Regions from separate parts of the Paenibacillus sp. J22R98 genome, predicted to be linked through region 1. Evidence: riboswitches for the same ligand, from Rfam matches in the RefSeq annotation. Region 1 holds a riboswitch; the other holds the start of a gene.
What was found. A riboswitch is a leader RNA that binds a small molecule or an ion and turns the genes downstream of it on or off. The one in region 1 is predicted to bind S-adenosylmethionine.
Positions count from the first base shown of each region.

Region 2: linked by a shared signal. The riboswitch ahead of AC50Y3_RS10030 (hypothetical protein) and the one ahead of metA (homoserine O-acetyltransferase MetA) in region 1 are both predicted to bind S-adenosylmethionine.

Region 1 covers NZ_JBXENW010000002.1:795,954-800,424, reverse strand. The annotation lists gene AC50Y3_RS09055 (aminotransferase class I/II-fold pyridoxal phosphate-dependent enzyme) at 1-700, opposite strand, end outside; gene AC50Y3_RS09050 (PLP-dependent transferase) at 707-1,867, opposite strand; gene metA (homoserine O-acetyltransferase MetA) at 1,907-2,824, opposite strand; SAM riboswitch class I at 2,919-3,025, opposite strand; gene corA (magnesium/cobalt transporter CorA) at 3,504-4,439, shown strand.
Region 2 covers NZ_JBXENW010000003.1:16,436-20,906, forward strand. The annotation lists gene AC50Y3_RS10025 (polysaccharide deacetylase family protein) at 1-867, shown strand, start outside; gene AC50Y3_RS10030 (hypothetical protein) at 1,244-1,783, opposite strand; SAM riboswitch class I at 1,885-2,014, opposite strand; gene AC50Y3_RS10035 (aldo/keto reductase) at 2,150-3,127, shown strand; gene AC50Y3_RS10040 (helix-turn-helix transcriptional regulator) at 3,183-4,121, opposite strand; gene AC50Y3_RS10045 (SDR family NAD(P)-dependent oxidoreductase) at 4,217-4,471, shown strand, end outside.

The DNA of each region.
Region 1 (4,471 bases):
TGCGGCCGAGGCTTTCAGTTGCCACAACGGCAAGGCCTGCAAGAACGTCGCTGTGGCCGCCCAGAAACTTCGTAGCGCTGTGCAGGACGATATCGACCCCGAGCTCGATTGGGCGCTGATGGTACGGCGTCATAAACGTATTGTCCAGCAATGTAATCAGCTCATGCTCCTTCGCCCAAGCCGCGACTTCACCGATATCGGTGATTTTCAGCGTCGGGTTAGAAGGGGTCTCCATGAAGACCGCCTTCGTATTCGGCCGGAGCGCTGCTTTCACTGCTTCAAAGTCCGTCATATCCACGAACGTGGACTCAATGCCAAGACGGTTCAGCACCGTTGTCAGCAGGCGGTAGGTCCCGCCGTAAACGTCCTCGGTGACGATGATGTGATCGCCTGTCGAGAACAGCAGGAACGCTGTCGAGATCGCTGCCATACCGGATGCAAATGCAAAGCCGCGAACGCCGCCTTCAAGCAGCGTAATGTAATCTTCCAAAGCCTGCCGCGTCGGATTGCCGGAACGGCTGTAATCGTACGTCGGCGGGTTGAAAATATCATGATGATGGAACGTAGAAGCTTGATAAATCGGCACGCTCGATGCGCCGGTTTGTCCATCGATCTCCGCCCCGAAATGAATCAATTTCGTTGCAAATTGTTTCTCGGCGCTGTCATTACCTTTGCTTTTGTCCGGATTCTGCTCTGCCATGATGATTTATGCCTCCCCAAGCTCACGTTTTGCTGCATCAAAGGCTTGCGCCAAATCCGCGATCAAATCATTCACGTGCTCAATGCCGACTGAGAAACGAAGCAGACGGTCATCTACGCCGATTTTCTGACGAATTTCCAGCGGAATATCCGCATGCGTTTGTACGGCCGGATACGTCATCAGCGATTCCACGCCGCCGAGGCTTTCGGCGAAAGCAATCAGCTTAATATGGCGAAGGATCGGCTCCACATAAGCTGCTTTCTTCAAGCGGAACGAGAAGATACCGGTGTTGCCGGAGGACTGACGGTTCTGTATCTCATGACCCGGGTGATGAGGCAGCGCAGGGTAATATACGTCCTCTATCACTTCATGCGTTAGCAGCCAGTTCGCGATCGCCGTTGCATTCGCTTGATGGCGTTCCATCCGCAGCGCCAGCGTCTTCATACCGCGCATCAGAAGCCACGAATCCTGTGGTCCCAGAACAGCGCCAAGCGAGTTGTGAAGGAATCCCATCTCGGCGGATAGTTCCTTGCCCTTCGTTACGATAAGGCCCGCCAGCACGTCATTGTGGCCGCCAAGGTACTTCGTTGCGCTATGCACGATGACGTCGGCACCAAGCTCGATTGGACGTTGGAAGAACGGAGTAAGCAGCGTGTTATCTACAATGGACAGCAAGCCTTTGGACTTCGCCCATGAACAAACGCGCTCCAAATCTGTAATCATCATCAGCGGATTCGTCGGCGTCTCGATCAAGATCGCTTTCGTAGCCGGCGTAACCAGCTGGTTCATCGCATCAATATCATTCGTATCGACGTAAGAAGCTGACACGCCGAAGCGAGTCATAATCTTCTCCAGCAAGCGGTATGTACCGCCGTATAGATCCAAGGAAACGAGCAAATGGTCGCCTTGGCCAAACAGCGAGAAGACAGTCGTCAGCGCAGCCATGCCGCTGCTGCAAGCAAACGCAGCGTCGCCGGACTCCAGCTCCGCAGCCGCTTCTTCAAGCACACTGCGGGTCGGGCTCTTCGTGCGAGCATAGTCAAAGCCCGTGCTTTCGCCAAGCTTCGGGTGGCGGAAAGCTGTTGCTTGGTACACCGGGAAGCTGATTGCTCCGGTAACAGGCTCTTTAATGGATCCAATTTGTGCTAAGCGGCTTTCTATTTTCATCTGAAGTGACTCCCTCTCGTCGAATATTGAACTTCTTATTTAAATGCCTGCACCCAAATCATACGGGGTTTGCTGATAAACATAATAATTCAACCAGTTCGAGAACAGCAGATTGGCATGCGCTCTCCAGCTCGACAGCGGAACCTTCGACGGATCGTTGTTTGGATAGTAATTCTTCGGCAAAGCAATATCCATTCCTTTGGCTACATCGCGATCGTATTCAGCCTTGAGTGACAACGGATCGTATTCCGAATGACCGGTTACGAATATTTGTCTGCCGTCCTTGGAGGCAACCAGATAAACGCCGGCTTCCGGCGATTCAGACAGGATATCCAGATCCTCTATATTGGCGATGTCATCGCGGCGAACTTCCGTATGACGCGATTGCGGAACTAGGAACAGCTCATCAAAGCCGCGTACAAGCGGAACATTGCGCTTCTCAACCGTATGCGGGAATACGCCGAACACCTTATCCGCCAGCTCGTATTTGGGAATGCCGTAATGGTGATACAATCCGGCTTGTGCGCCCCAACAGATGTGGAAGGTTGACGTTACACGACGAGCCGACCAATCCATAATATCCTGCAGCTCTTCCCAATAGTTGACCTCTTCGAATGGCAGCGTCTCTACAGGGGCTCCGGTAATAACCAAGCCGTCATAGTATTCATGCTTAATATCATCGAACGTTTTATAAAACGACTCCAAATGCTCGGACGACGTATTCTTCGACGTGTGAGTCCGCGGATGAAGCAGCACGACTTCCACCTGCAGCGGCGTGTTCCCGATTAAACGGAGCAGCTGTGTTTCCGTCGTTTCTTTGGTGGGCATTAAATTGAGAATGGCTATCCGGAGCGGACGGATATCTTGATGATAGGCAACGCTCTCATCCATTAGAAAGATATTCTCATCAGTCAAAACATCTTTCGCAGGTAGTTGGTCTGGTACTTTAATCGGCATGATAATCTCTCCAGTCTGCTTGGATTGTCACTGAGGAGCGCAATGAAAACAGCCCCTCTCATTAGAGAGGGGCACAAATGTATCGTTCATGCGCCTCTCATCTCTCAGAAACATACGTTTCCGCAAGAATTAGCACCGTACGTTTACACGCCGGTTGCCGGGCTTCATCGGGCTAGTCCCTCCGCCTGCTCTTGATAAGAAAGCTTGCTTATTTAATTAATGAAATACCTTAGTTCTTACTTTAAATCATTCCTTTATTCCCGTCAAGGAGCTCCCCCTTCACCATCGACAAGAATCGCGTAACCATGGGCTTTTCCCTGCATATGCTGATACAGAACCATGCACGCTACTTTCTTCTTGAATGGAAAGACATTGTCGGAGTATACTAGACAAGAATTACGCTTTAAGCAGTGAATAATTGACCATTAAAGGGGTGTTTACGACTATGGAAGGCGACCCGAGGCCTGCGGGCAACCGCACTGATAACCGGTTTACACGGAAGATAGCAGGAAGGCTTATGTCATCCAACCCTATTCGCAAACGCGCCGCTTCTAGATAGATGGACTAGAGCAAGCAGCACGGCACCGCGCGACATGGCTTGCTTGATGTTGCCTGATTCTGTTCTCCTCCTCATAACCGGCATCCGGGAATTACTGCAACAACGAGAGGAGGAACGCGGATGAAGATCCGTCACGTGAATCAAGGTGTATTCACACCGGTTGATGACATTCAAGCTGCCGTCGTGCCGCCTGCCGAGGGCTTCTACTGGATTGATGCCGATGTGGATGACCTCGCTGTGCTCCAGCCGATATTCGCGCTGCATGAGCTGGCTGTCGAAGACTGTTTGAGTGAAGAAGAGCAACGGCCTAAGATCGAAATTCATGAAGGCCATTATTTTATTGTAATAAACAGCATCCGTTTTGATGATGAAGAAATTTTCCTACGTGCCCTGAACATTTTTCTGGGCCGCCATTATATTATTACCGTTACGAAACAGAAAATTAACGAGCTTCGCACGTTGAAGCCGGTCCTGCTTGAAGAGCAAGTCAGCCGCCCCGACCGTTTCCTCTATCATTTGGTCGATATCGTCGTTGATAATTACTTCCTCGTCGGCGATCGGATTGAGGCGCGGATCGAAAGCTTGGAAGAAGATATTCTGGTTCACACCAAGAAATCGCATCTGAATGAAATTATCGGACTTCGAAGCGAAATTCTCTGGCTCAAGAAAGTACTTGGACCACAGAAGGAGCTTATTGCAACACTCAATAAGAAAGACTTGAAACTTATCGACGATCAATTGCAGAAGTACTTTAGCGATATCTATGAGAATGCCGTCAAAATCGCCGAGACTTTCGAGACCTACCGCGATCTGATGGGCAACTTACGAGAGGCTTACCAGTCTTCGCTTGCGAACCGCGCGAATGAAATCATGCGCGTCTTTACCGCGCTAACCACGATCTTCATGCCACTCACGTTCATTACCGGTATCTACGGAATGAATTTCGACTTTATACCTGGGCTCCATCTGCACGGCGGCTCTTACTTGCTGCTCACGTTTATGCTCTTGCTCGGTTTCGGGATGTTTTTCATTTTCCGCAAGAAAGAATGGCTGTGAACGGCTAATTAAAAAAGCTCTCCAGGGACGCT
Region 2 (4,471 bases), on a different contig from region 1:
CATCCGCACGATGCCAGTGCACTGCCTGTCAGTAAATTTGAACGACAGCTCGAATTGATGAAGGCCAACAATTTTCATTGGATAACGATGGATCAATACCGAGGTTTCATCTTGCGTGGAGAGCCGGTTCCGGATAATGCGGTGCTGCTCACGTTCGACGACGGCTATGAATCTTTCTACCAAGATGTCTATCCGGTCTTGCATAAGTATGAGGCGCCGGCAACTAACTTTCTAATCGTGAGCACGATAGGCAACCCTCGGCACATCGGGGTTCCCAAACTGAATTGGGACCAGGTTAAGGAAATGAAAAGAACCGGAATATCCTTTTACAGCCATTCCTTCGACTCTCATTTATATGAGCCTACGGATGCAAAGGGCAAGCATAAGATAGCTGCGTTGACCGGACCTGTTTATTTGAAAGACAAGGGAAGGCGGGAGACGAAGAAAGAATACCAGCAGCGGGTAAAAGCGGATTTGGAGCACGCGAATAAGGTTCTGGCGCAAGAGCTTGGTAAGTCGAACCATGTGCTTGCTTTCCCGTACGGCGCCTTCTCCAAGCCGTTGCTCGATATTTGCGCGCAGCTTGGTATCGACGTGACTTTGACCGTCAAAGATGGCCTGGACAGCCCCTACCAGCGTAACGGTTTCCGTCTCAATGCCGGTGGCGCACAGAATAATCCCGACTTGCAGGTAGCGCTTATGAAACAAGCGACGCAACGGCTGGGACATGCCCACTTCGACCGCGCGCCGGAACGAAAACGCGAGGCATTATGGACGTTGGCCGCGATGGCGATCATCGCTGCGTTACTTGCGAAATCGACGTTCAAGCTGCAGCAGGAGAAACGGCGCATGAGCAACGCGGCGTAAAGAATTGCATAAGGCGAAGAAGTAAGGGACGGTTGAACTGGGATGATTCCAGGTTCAACCGTTTTTTTAGTTGCACAGTGCCGAGTGCCGTTTACCGCAAGACAGCCATCGCATGTCGCAATTGGCATGTCTCAAAAATCTAACGAACCGTACGGGCGTTATTGGGCCGAATTTCGCGGTTTTCAGATTCTAACGAACCACAGAGGCTTTATTTCGTGGAAAACGTCCTCAAAATACCCGGAAACCGTCAAATAAGACCTCTACGGTTCATTAGATTTTATTTGGAGGTGTTTTCGCTCAAATAAGACCTGTACGGTTCGTTAGATCATTCGGCAAGCGACAGTCAACAGCTCATCTCCGCCGCCCAACGCCTTGACTAAAACGAAACATAAGACTGCGTATAGCGAAGCAGGTGCGAGCGATCCCAGAGGTAGCGTTCATCTTCGTGCTGAGCTGCAGTCGGCTCAGAATTCGCCTTCAGCTTCAGCAGCGCAGACGCGATGAGCTCGGATCTCACAGGGCCCCATGTGTCCAGCTTACTCTGAACGTAGCTGAAGCTCTCGAGCAACGTCTGCCCCTTTATCCGCTGAAGGGGAGAAGCCCACATCACAAAGTCGCCATGCAAATTTTTGCGTGGGATGGTAAACTCCGCTAGCCCAACTGCTCCCGTAGTTGTGGTGATCGCAAGTAAACCGCAGAAATAATCGCTGCCGTGGCCAGGCTGAAGCCTCTCCGTAAGCTCACTGTCGAAGCGAAAACATTCGATTCGGCTAATTTTACACTGCTGCATAAACTCTAACGAATAGCCAATTACCGAATTTCGCAAATTGAGCAGCGCAATCAGCTGGGGAAGCGTATCCCGGTGATACTCGGTTGATTCATCTATCGTCGTATGGTCAGGAATCGTGTTCGGCATCATGATCCTCCAGTACACAAGTGTAGTTGTTTATAGAAAAACAAAAATGACCTTCTCTGGAATCAGAGAAGGTCATAGGAATGTAATGTCATAGATCCTCGCTCTTATCTCCCAGATTCGCTTCGTAAAGCGTTCCGCAAGAATTAGCACCGTGCATTCCTTTGCAGTAACAAAGGTCTGTCGGTTGCCGGGTATCATCGGGCTTGTCCCTCCACCTACTCTTGATAAGAAAAATACATATTAAATTTTTACCATTATGCTACATAAACAACCACTATGTCAAGGGGGTGCGCGTTTTGGCAGCCTCTCATTTTAAGGTATAATAAGCCAATATACTCGCTATTTGTGGAAGGAGCTCAGCAGCGTATGAAATATCGCTATCTCGGAAGAAGCGGACTTGAAGTGTCCGTTCTAGGCTTAGGAACCAATGCTTTTGGGAAACGTGCCGATCAGGAAACATCCATTCGAATTATTCATCATGCGATGGATAAAGGCATTAATTTTATTGATACCGCTAATATTTATGCAGGCACGGAATCGGAACGAATTATCGGGGTGGCATTAGAGGGAAAGCGGGACCAAGCCGTGCTGGCTACGAAGGCAGGACTAGTGAGGGGCGCAGGTCCGAATGCCAAAGGATCTTCTCGCCGCCATCTGATGCAGGAGCTGGAAAACAGCCTGAAACGTCTGCGAACCGACTATGTCGACCTGTATCAAATCCATACATTCGACCCGCACACGCCGCTAGAGGAAACATTAGCTGCGCTCGAAGATATGGTTCGTTCAGGCAAGGTTCGTTATATTGGCGCTTCCAACTATGCCGCGTGGGAGCTGATGAAAGCGCAGGGGATCAGCGATTCCAAAGGCATTGCGAGGTTCGTATCCACGCAAACCAGCTATTCGCTCGCAGATCGGACTCCCGAGCAAGAGCTTGTTCCGGTATGTTTGGATCAAGGCGTAGGCATCATCCCGTATTTCCCACTGGCAGGCGGCATTCTGACCGGCAAATACGGCTTAACGGCGGAAGAAGCACCGGTAAGCTCCAGAGTTGTTACCGACCCTAGCTTCGTTCGCTTCCTGGATGAACGAAGAATTACGTTGGGGCAACAGGTAAGCAAACTCGCGGCTGACAGCGGCTATAGCGCGAGTGCGATTTCGCTCGCATGGCTTATGGAACGGCCTGCAATCTCGACAGTCATTGTCGGTGCCACACGTGTCGAGCAGCTGGAAGATAACTTAAATAGTGTTGAAATGAATCTTGGTCAAGAGGTAACGGATGCTCTGAACGCATGGAGCGAAGAATTCCGTTACGGCAAACCGTTTGCGCTCTACCGTTTACCTTAATGAAAAGGACAGTCTCCAATCCCCGCGAACGGGTGACGCAGAGGCTGTCCTTCTTCTATATCGTCCGCGACAGCTTCCTAAACTGCATGGCCGACATCCCTTCCCAGCGTCTGAAAATCCGGCTGAAATAGTGAAAATCCTCATAGCCGATTGCCCCAGATATCCATTCAATCGTCTGATCCGTTTCCCTCAGGAGCCGTTTGGCTTCCTGATGGCGTACCGTCTGCACGAATTTATTCGGCCCCACGCCCATCATCGCTTTGAACTGCCGACTCATATAATCTTCATGTACGAGCAGAAACTTCGCCATATCCGCACTCGACCATCGGCGGCTGCAATCGGCACGAATCTCATGAACCAGCTCAAGAAGCCGTTTCTCATATTTCGGATGCGGCGTTCCCCGTCCTTCATTCTGCTGACGGAGCAGCAACCCGATCAGTTGGATCATCAGCCCTTTGCACACACTGTCGTAGTCCTGCTGCCGATCATTCCATTCCTGAATGACATTTTCAAACAAGGAGATGATCCTCGGTGACACATTCGTAAGCAATGATTCTGCGAAAATCGGTCGATCTGCCCCCAGATAGGGCATTTCACTGAAGGCATCCGGATCCGGATTAGATTCATCCGCGATGATGGTATGGCTGTTGGCTGCGCCATCGAAAAAGTCAAAATGAATACCAAGCAGCTCTGCATGCGGTTCCGTCAGCACCTCGATGCGATGGTATCGCCAAGGTGTTAAAACAAGCAAACTGCCTGCTCGAACTTCAATGACTTCCCCTTCAATCGTTGCCCTGATCTCGCCATGTTTCACATAAATGAGCTGAAAATCATAGATTCGTCGGCTCCACTTGAACGCCGGAGCACGGTAATGCTGCCGCGCCCAATGGATAACAGGGGAGATGTCCCTTAAAGCCGTTTGCCTAATCGGAGGAAAAAGAGCTTTGTCCAATTGTTCAGCACCGCCTTGTACGCCGAGTTCGGAAAAGTCCAAAAAACGATCACCTTTATGTAAAGCCTTCCAGATACTGAAATGTTAACATGTAAGCGCATTCCTTAACAAGGATGAAAGGAACGGGTGATCTCGACATGAATAGCAGCAGCCATTTATTTCAAATAACAGGTAAAGTTGCATTAATTACAGGAGGGACCGGCGGACTTGGCGTTGTGATGGCACAAACCTTGGCTGAAGCGGGAGCAGCGGTCGTTATTACAAGTCGTTCAGAGGAGAAAGCAGCTGAAATTGCCAAGCAACTATCTATTGATACAGGTACTGAAGTGATAGGAATGGCAGCTGAGCTAACGGATGCCGACCAGGTGGAGCAGCTGGTGCAAGCTGTCAAA